Linked DNA regions of Prosthecobacter sp.. The protein of the gene in region 1 binds, or shares a complex with, the protein of each later gene. Links are inferred from orthologs where the notes say so. Each region holds a gene or a part of one and is shown on either strand. Other genes may lie near its edges. The genes, in order: U1A53_RS18120 and smc.

Evidence for each region.
Region 2: the proteins of U1A53_RS18120 (region 1) and smc are in contact, whole or in part, in a crystal structure (PDB 3ZGX), measured with the Bacillus subtilis proteins. The link is inferred for Prosthecobacter sp. from one-to-one orthologs.

Annotation. Positions count from the first base shown.
Region 1 is NZ_JAXMIH010000015.1:166,524-169,598, reverse strand. The notes cover bases 1-2,764. They hold U1A53_RS18120 (segregation/condensation protein A), read left to right. Parts: upstream 1-930; coding sequence 931-1,599; downstream 1,600-2,764. Other genes in these bases: U1A53_RS18110 (hypothetical protein), read right to left, coding at 2,590-2,757; U1A53_RS18115 (hypothetical protein), read right to left, coding at 1,627-2,526; U1A53_RS18125 (hypothetical protein), read left to right, coding at 1-795. Also shown: tRNA dihydrouridine synthase DusB, read left to right, coding at 2,810-3,075. UniProt on the Bacillus subtilis protein: Participates in chromosomal partition during cell division. May act via the formation of a condensin-like complex containing Smc and ScpB that pull DNA away from mid-cell into both cell halves.
Region 2 is NZ_JAXMIH010000023.1:672,954-677,771, reverse strand. Bases 296-4,802 are described here. They hold smc (chromosome segregation protein SMC), read left to right. Parts: upstream 296-675; coding sequence 676-4,602; downstream 4,603-4,802. Other genes in these bases: U1A53_RS23345 (hypothetical protein), read left to right, coding at 4,699-4,802; U1A53_RS23355 (BatA and WFA domain-containing protein), read left to right, coding at 296-489. Outside these bases: more of U1A53_RS23355, read left to right, coding at 1-295; more of U1A53_RS23345, read left to right, coding at 4,803-4,818. UniProt on the Bacillus subtilis protein: Required for chromosome condensation and partitioning.

The DNA.
Region 1 (3,075 bases):
TGGATTGCCAGCCCGGAGGCCGTTGATGCGCAAGTGGAGCAGCCTGCCGCCGCCACAGGAAACAAGCCGGCGATCCGCGTGCTGCTGGAGACGATGCACCATGAGGCCACCCTGAAGGACCTGCGCTTCAATTTCAGCCAGCTCATTCTGAAGACCGTGCTGGGCGAGGAGGGGGCGCTGGTGGAGGACTCCGCGACGGTGTTTGGCAGCCCCGAGAACCTGAGCAAGGAGGGACTGAAGCCCTATGATCTGATCATTCTGAATGGCAGGCTGAGCGGCAACATGACCCCGCAGGCCTTCTCACCCGAGATGCTCAAGCTGCTGGAGGACCATGTGTTTCGCGGTGGTTTCTTGTTGGTGATCGCCGGCAGTGCCGAACTTGGAAAAGGAGAAGCCCTGCCCTTTTACAATCCGCTGCTGACGCAGTTCGGCATGACCTTCAATGACCGGCCGGCGACGGTGCCAGGGACACAAATCCGCCCGTCCCAGTTGGAGCAGGATCGCGAGCATCCGCTGCTGCATGAGCTGGAAATGCTTTACCCATGTCATGGGACGACCTTGAAGCTGACGAATCGCAAAGCGCTCGCGCTGGCCTTCCTCGGCGACGAGCCCTGTCTGGCCGTGGTGCCGCATGGGTTTGGCTGGGTGATCGCGCTGGGTGGCGGCAGCGGCTGGATGAATCAGGGCATGGACCCCCAGAGACGGCCCAAAGCAAACTTCGCCGAGGCGAACCAGCAATTCGTTCGCAATCTGGTGCTGCTGGTGGGCGCGGTGCGGAAAGGTGTCAGGCGCTAAGGCCGGAAACACCCGCCGGGCAGAATACTCGTCCTCCCGGGTTGCCTTGGCCGGTTCTCCGGTCTATCTCGGCGCGTGGAAGATACCGACTACAAAGTCAGACTTGAGATTTTCGAAGGCCCTCTGGACCTCCTTTTGTACCTGATCAAAAAGGAGGAGATCGACATTTATAACGTGTCGCTGGAGCGCATCACGCGGCAGTACCTCGATTACATCGACACGTTCAAAGCGCTGAACATCGAGCTGGCGAGCGAGTTCATCGTGATGGCGGCCAATTTGATGTACATCAAGAGCCGCGAACTGCTGCCGCAGGACGTGCAGCCGCCGGAAGAAGACGCCGAGGAGGATGATCCGCGCTGGGAGCTGATCCGGCAGCTCATGGAGTACAAGAAATTCAAGGAGGCCGCCCAGTTCCTCGGCGTGCAGGAGGTGAAGGGCGATGAATTGTTCGTCACGACGCCAGAACTGCCCGATCTCGACGCCCCGGTGGAGACGCTGGGCCAGGTGGGCATCTTTGACCTGATCCGCGCCTTCCAGCGCATCCTGAAGCGCTTCGAGAACGCGAGCGACTTCCGCGAGATCGTCAATGACCGCTACACGGTGGCCGACAAGATCGAGTACCTGCTCAACATCATGCCGGTGGGCGGCAAGATGAAGTTTGAGGAGCTGTTCACCGATGCCGCCAGCCGTGGAGAGGTGATCGTGACTTTCCTGGCGATGCTGGAGCTGATCAAACTCAACCACCTGCAAGTGGAGCAGGAGCAGTTGCTGGGCGAGATCGTCGTGGTGCGGCCTGCGGTGTAGGATTCAGGGTTGGAATCAGTCTTGGACTCAATTATCGACCGGACGCCTCGGCATGTTGTCGAAAACAGTGCTGACATCATCCTGAATGATCCAGCGGATGCTGTCATCCACGTTGGAAACCGTGAAGTTCCAGCTCTCTCTCCTGTCCACCAACTTCCCGTCCTCAGCGGGAGGATTGAAAGTCCAGCTCTCCACAGCCTGGATTGCGGCCTTCACCGCATGCATTCTCCAGTCACTAGCTTCGTACTGACCTCCTTTCAATTCCCTGGTCCAGTGCTTCTCCACGGACGCTTTGCCTTCCGGGGATATGGTAAAATCCAGACGAAACTTAGCCTGTTTGCCTTGCCATTGAAAATCTTGGGGAAGTTGAGGACTGACGAACATTTTCACCTCGCCTCCAGACCAGACAGGCGTGACCTCCGGGGTTTTCCCGCCATCAACGAGCAGAAATGGCCAAAATCGTTTCATGCTGCCGCTCTCAAAAGCCCCGCCACGGTCGCCCATCACGAACCCGTCTCCGTCTTTATGCGCATACAGCCTCATTTTCCCGAGTTCGTTCGAAAACCTCATATCCGGCCACTTGGCAACATACCCCTTTAGAGCAATCGAAACACTTCCATCCTTGGCCACCTGATAAGTTCCCCGGTAGCCTGCAATGCCGACTCCATACTCTCCCAGCACGACCTTTCCATCCGGCTCGAAGCTGATGACTGAGTCCGAATCCATACCATACATTTTGCCGTCGCGTGAGACAAACACCACTGTCTTTCCAGCATCATGTCTTTGGGAAATGAAATTCACAACCTCGCTCCTTTGCAGAAATTTGGGAGGCGCAGAACGCTGCTGGGCAGCGCATGGCAGGGCAATGGCGAAGATCAAAAGGAGGTGTTTGTACATGGCATACTTTTGCTGGATGAGCTGCAGCATGCCTAGCATGCTTGCATCCTGAGCTTATTTCACCCCATACGGGTGTGGCGTGTAAAGTTAAACCTACTTCCCCTTCGCCACCGCAGGAGCAGGCGGAGCCACGCGGCTGAGCTTTGTGGCCGTGCCGAGCAGCCAGAACAGGCCGCCGATGCTGCCGATCAGGGCAAGCGCGGCCACCACGGTCCAAAGGCCGGGGAGAAGCGGTTTGCGGAAGCGGCGGCGTCTTGCCATCAGGAAATGTGACACGGCTTGCCGCACTGTGCCAGCGCGGCTATGATCGAAGATGCTTCCCTGGCTCAACAACGACCACTTTCCCCTCTATCTGGCCCCCATGGCCGGGGTGACGGACGTGATCTTCCGCCGTTTGTGCAAAGAACAGGGCGCGGATGTGATGGTGACCGAGTTCGTCAGCGCCGAGGGCATCCTGCAACGCGATGACCGCACGCGGCACTACACGGACTTCGATGACGAGCAGCGCCCGCTCGGTGTGCAGCTATTCGGCTCCGACGGCGTGCGCATGGGTGAAGCCGCGCGGAAAATCATCGACTG
Region 2 (4,818 bases), on another replicon or contig:
GAATCCGGCGGTCAGCGGATCGTCGTCACCGCCTTCTCACCCTCGCAGTCCGAGCAACTCGCGCTGTTGCCCTCCTTCCCGCTCATTCTCGGCAACGCTCTTTACTGGTGCGCTGAAAACAGCGAGGCCCTCGCTGACATGCGCACCTTGCACACTGGTGAGATGCTCAACGCCAGCAACCTTGTGCAATGGCATGCTTGGGATGGCGACACCTTCATCGAAGCCTCCGACGATCCCGCCAACGACCTGCTCGCCCTCAATCGCATTGGTGCCTGGGAAACAGGCGACCGCAGCGGCACCTGTGCCTTGATCTCCGACGCTGAAACGAATCTCCCTGCCCCGCCCTCCGATGTCGCAACTTCCATCCAGCCCGCCGCTCCCATCATCACTGCTTCAGCCTTCAGTACCTGGCCGCAGCGTTTGATCTGGCTGGTGATCGTCGTGCTGCTGCTTGAAAGCTTTCTGTTTCATCGCAAAGCGGTGTATTGAAACTTGTTCACACCTGCTGCGTTTATTCACAGCGAAACAGCTCGGAAAAAGCCCACATATTGTTTCGGAAGCATTAATTAACCCCAAGATAGGGTAAAAAAATGCCTTCAGCCTTGCGGGTAGTGGCTGTGGAATGGTTCAATCCACCTTAGCACTTCTTTTTCGCAGCCTTTTCCCTCTCCAGCCATGTATCTCAAGAGCCTCACCCTTCACGGCTTCAAGTCCTTCGCCGACAAGACCCACTTTGAATTCCACAAAGGCGTCACCGGCATTGTCGGCCCCAACGGCTGCGGCAAATCGAACGTGGTTGATGCCATCCGCTGGGTGCTCGGTGAAACGTCCGCGAAAGCACTGCGTGGTGATGAAATGGCCGACGTCATCTTCAATGGCACCGACAAACGCAAACCCGTGGGCCTCGCCGAAGTCACGCTCACGATGGCGGACTGCGAAGAGTCGCTGAAGGTCGATTTCAATGAGGTCGCCCTCACACGCCGCGTGTTCCGCGATGGTCGCAGCGAATACCGCCTCAACAACACCGTTTGTCGGCTCAAGGACATCCACGATCTCATCGCTGGCACCGGCATCGGTCGTGCGGCTTACTCGATCATGGCGCAGGGTCAGATCGACATGCTTCTCAGCTCGAAGCCTGAAGATCGCCGCACCGTCTTTGAAGAAGCCGCTGGCATCACCAAGTTCAAATCGCAGAAGCGGGAAGCGCTGCGCAAACTCGAATACACGGAAGCCAATCTGCTTCGCGTCGCCGACATCATCGCCGAAGTGAAGCGTCAGATGGGCACCTTGCAGCGTCAGGCCGCCAAAGCACGTCGCTATCAGGCCTTGCTCGAAGACACACGCCTGCTCGACACCCACCTCGCACACAAACAATACACCGAGTTCAGCGGTGAGAAATCCGAGGCCGAAACACAGGTGCGCATACTGGCGAATCAGATCGAAGAATTACAGCGCAAACTACAGGCCGCCGAAACGGAAGCTGCACAAACGCGCGAGGCCTACCACGCGCTCGAATCGCAGATCAGTCAGGCACGTCAACAGGCCCAGGAACTCCGCTCACAGATGCAGAGTGCTGAAGGGCGCATTGGTTTCAACAAAGAGCGCAGCGAGGAACTCGAGGGACGCATCCGTCAAAACGAGGAGCAGATCGCCGCGAACGAAGAACTGCTCGATCAGGCCCGCCGCGATCTCGCCAATGCCGATGAGCAACTTCTCGCGATCACCGACAACATTCAGACGCGTCAGCTCGCGATGAACGAGCACGCGAGCGTGCATCAGAGCATCCTGCCGGAGCGCAACCGCCTGGAAAGTGACCGCCGCGCCATCCGCGAGTCGATCCGCCAGTTTGAAGGCCAGATGGCCGCTAGTGAGGCCCGTGCGCAGTCCTTGAGCAATCAAATCTCCGCCGACCGTCAGCGTCACGAATCGCTCGCGCATGATCGTCAAACCGCCGCGCAGGCCCGTGAGAGCAGCCAGATCGAATACGACGAGTTGCAACGCAACATCCAGGAACTCGAGGAAACGCGCAACCAGCTCGACGAGAAGGCCAAGGACTGCGCCCGTGAGATCATCGAACGCCGCCGCCAGCGCGACGCGATGAACAACGAACTCAACGACCTCCAGCGCAATCTCACGCAGCGCAAGTCACGCCTCGAAATCCTCGAACAACTGCTGCAAAAAGGCGAGGGTCTCTCCTCCGGCACGCAGAGCGTCCTCAGCGGCCTCGACAATCCGGAAGTCTATTCCACCGGCGTTCGCGGCCTGCTCGCCTCCAGCATTGAGGTCGATCCCGATTTCATCCCCGCCATCGAAGCCGCGCTCAAAGATCATCTTCAGGCCGTTCTGCTCACCGAGAGCGAACTCGCCGCGCAGATCATCGACCGCCTCACCGATCACAAAATGGGCCGTGCCTCGCTGGTGCCGCATGATTTCTGCAATCTGCGCAATGCTGCGGATCGTGAACTCATGCCCGCCGGCGCCATCGCCTGGGCCACGGACAAAGTCCGCGTCAAAACTGGCGTGCAGAGCCTCATTGATCACCTGCTGCACAACGTGATCATCGTCGATGACCTGCACACGGCGCTGCGCTTGAAGCGTGAGATGCCGCACCTCGCCATCGCCACCATGCGCGGTGAATTCATCTCCACGGACGGCATCATCAACGGCGGTGCCAGCAAGGAAGAAGGCTCCTCGACCCTGCGTCGCGAAGCCGAAGTGCGCCAGCTCCGCACCGAGGTCGAGGCACTCGAACTCCAGTTCATGGAGAAGGAGGACGCGGTGAAAGCCGTCAGCGCCCAGCTCGAAGACATGCAGCGCGAGGAAGTTTCCCTCCGCGAGCAAAGCCAGCGCGCGCGTGAAGGCTTCTCGCAGTTCCAAGGCAAGATCAGCGTCGTCCAGCGCGCGCTGCAACAAGCCACGGCGAAGCTGGAGAGCGTCGAGTGGGACCAGAACCAGATCCAGGAGCGCATCGGCGGCTCTGAAAGCCAGATCAATCAACTTCGTGAGGCCGCCGCCATCGCGCAGGAGCAGCTTGAGTCTTCCCGCGTCCGCGAAGGCGAGCTCGAACTCGAAATGGAGTCCTTTCTCCGTCGCGAACTCGAATCCAGCGAGCGCCTCAATGAACTCCGCACCGCGCTCGCCCTCGAACAAAGCGCGCTGCATTCCATCGAACGTCAGAAAGCCCCGCTCGGCGTGCGTTTGCAGGAACTTCAGGCCGGCATGAATCGTTTCTCCGAAGAGATCAACACTTGGCGCGTCCGTATTCAGCAGAGCGATGCTGAAAACGCCCGCTTCCAAGAACAGATCGAATCCCAGCGCGGTGCCATTGCCGCCATCGAAGAACATCTCCATGCGCGCACGGAAGAACGCGCTGGATTGTTCGAGCAGGTCAGCCAGCTCGAAACCCAGCTCACACAGCTTCGTCAGAGCTACAACGGCCTCAACGAATCTCGCAACCGCGCCGAAGTCGCCCTCACCCGCGTCGATCTCCGCCTCGAAAACCTCATCAATCAGGTTCAAGAGCGCTACAGCTTCCACATCGACGCCTTCGAGCCCGATTACCACGTCCTCATGGTCACTATCGAGGAGCAGAAGAAAAATCGCAGTCGTGGCAAGAAGGCAGCCGCGAACGCAGCCGAGACTTCTGAGTCATCTGAAAGCACTGAAACAACGGTGTCTGAAGCGTCTGACCAGTCAGAAGTGTCCGAGGAGCCGGAGGCTAAAGAAATCCCCGCCGTCTCCAACCGCGATGAGGACGAAGAACTCGAAAACATCGTCATCCCCGGCGAAGAAGCACAACCAGACTGGGCGTTCGTCATGGAGGTCGTCTATGAACTGCGCCAGAAGCTGGAAGGCATCGGCCCGGTCAATCTGGATGCCATTCAGGAATTCGAGGAACTCGAAGAACGTCACAACTTCCTCGACACCCAGCACAACGACCTCGTCAAATCGAAGGACGAGCTGCTCCAGGTCATCGCGAAGATCAACGAGACCACGAAGACCATGTTCGTCGAGACGTTCACGCAGGTGCGCGGCTTCTTCCATGACAACTTCCGCGAGCTGTTTGGCGCTCAGGCCAAGGCCGACCTCATGCTCATCGACGAAAGCGACCCGTTGGAGTCCGGCATCGAAATCATCGCCAAGCCGCCGGGCAAGAAGCTGCAAACCATCAGCCTTCTCTCCGGTGGCGAACGCAGCATGACCGCCGTGGCGCTGCTGTTTTCGATTTACCAAGTCAAACCCAGCCCGTTCTGCGTGCTGGACGAGCTGGACGCCCCGCTCGATGAAACGAACATCGGCCGCTTCCTCAAGATGCTCGACAAGTTCATCGACAATTCCCAGTTCATCATCGTCACCCACAACAAGCGCACCATGAGCCGCGCGGACGTGATCTACGGCGTCACCATGCAGGAATTCGGCATCAGCAAGCCCGTCGGCGTGCGCATGACGACCGAGGACACCCGCAACACCACCAAATCCGTGGAGGAACTCCAGCTCGATGCTCCAGCCGACAGGCCACGCCTCGAAAGCATGGACGAACAGCAGGAACGTCTCACCGAGATTGAGGAGCAGGAAGAAGAGTCGCCTGCGGTGTTGGTTTGAGGAGGCGGAGCCTCGTCAAGAGGTCAAAAGTCAAGTTGGTCAAGGGTTGTGATCCTTGACTGCTTGACGCCTTGACCGTTGACGCTCCTTTCCTGCATGACCTTCACCATCGAGTCCTTCCAGTTTCATGTGCTGCCGATGCACACGCGGTTCCCGTTCAAGTACGGCATCGCCAGCATGAGCGCGCTGCCGCATCTGTTTGTGACGGTGAATCTG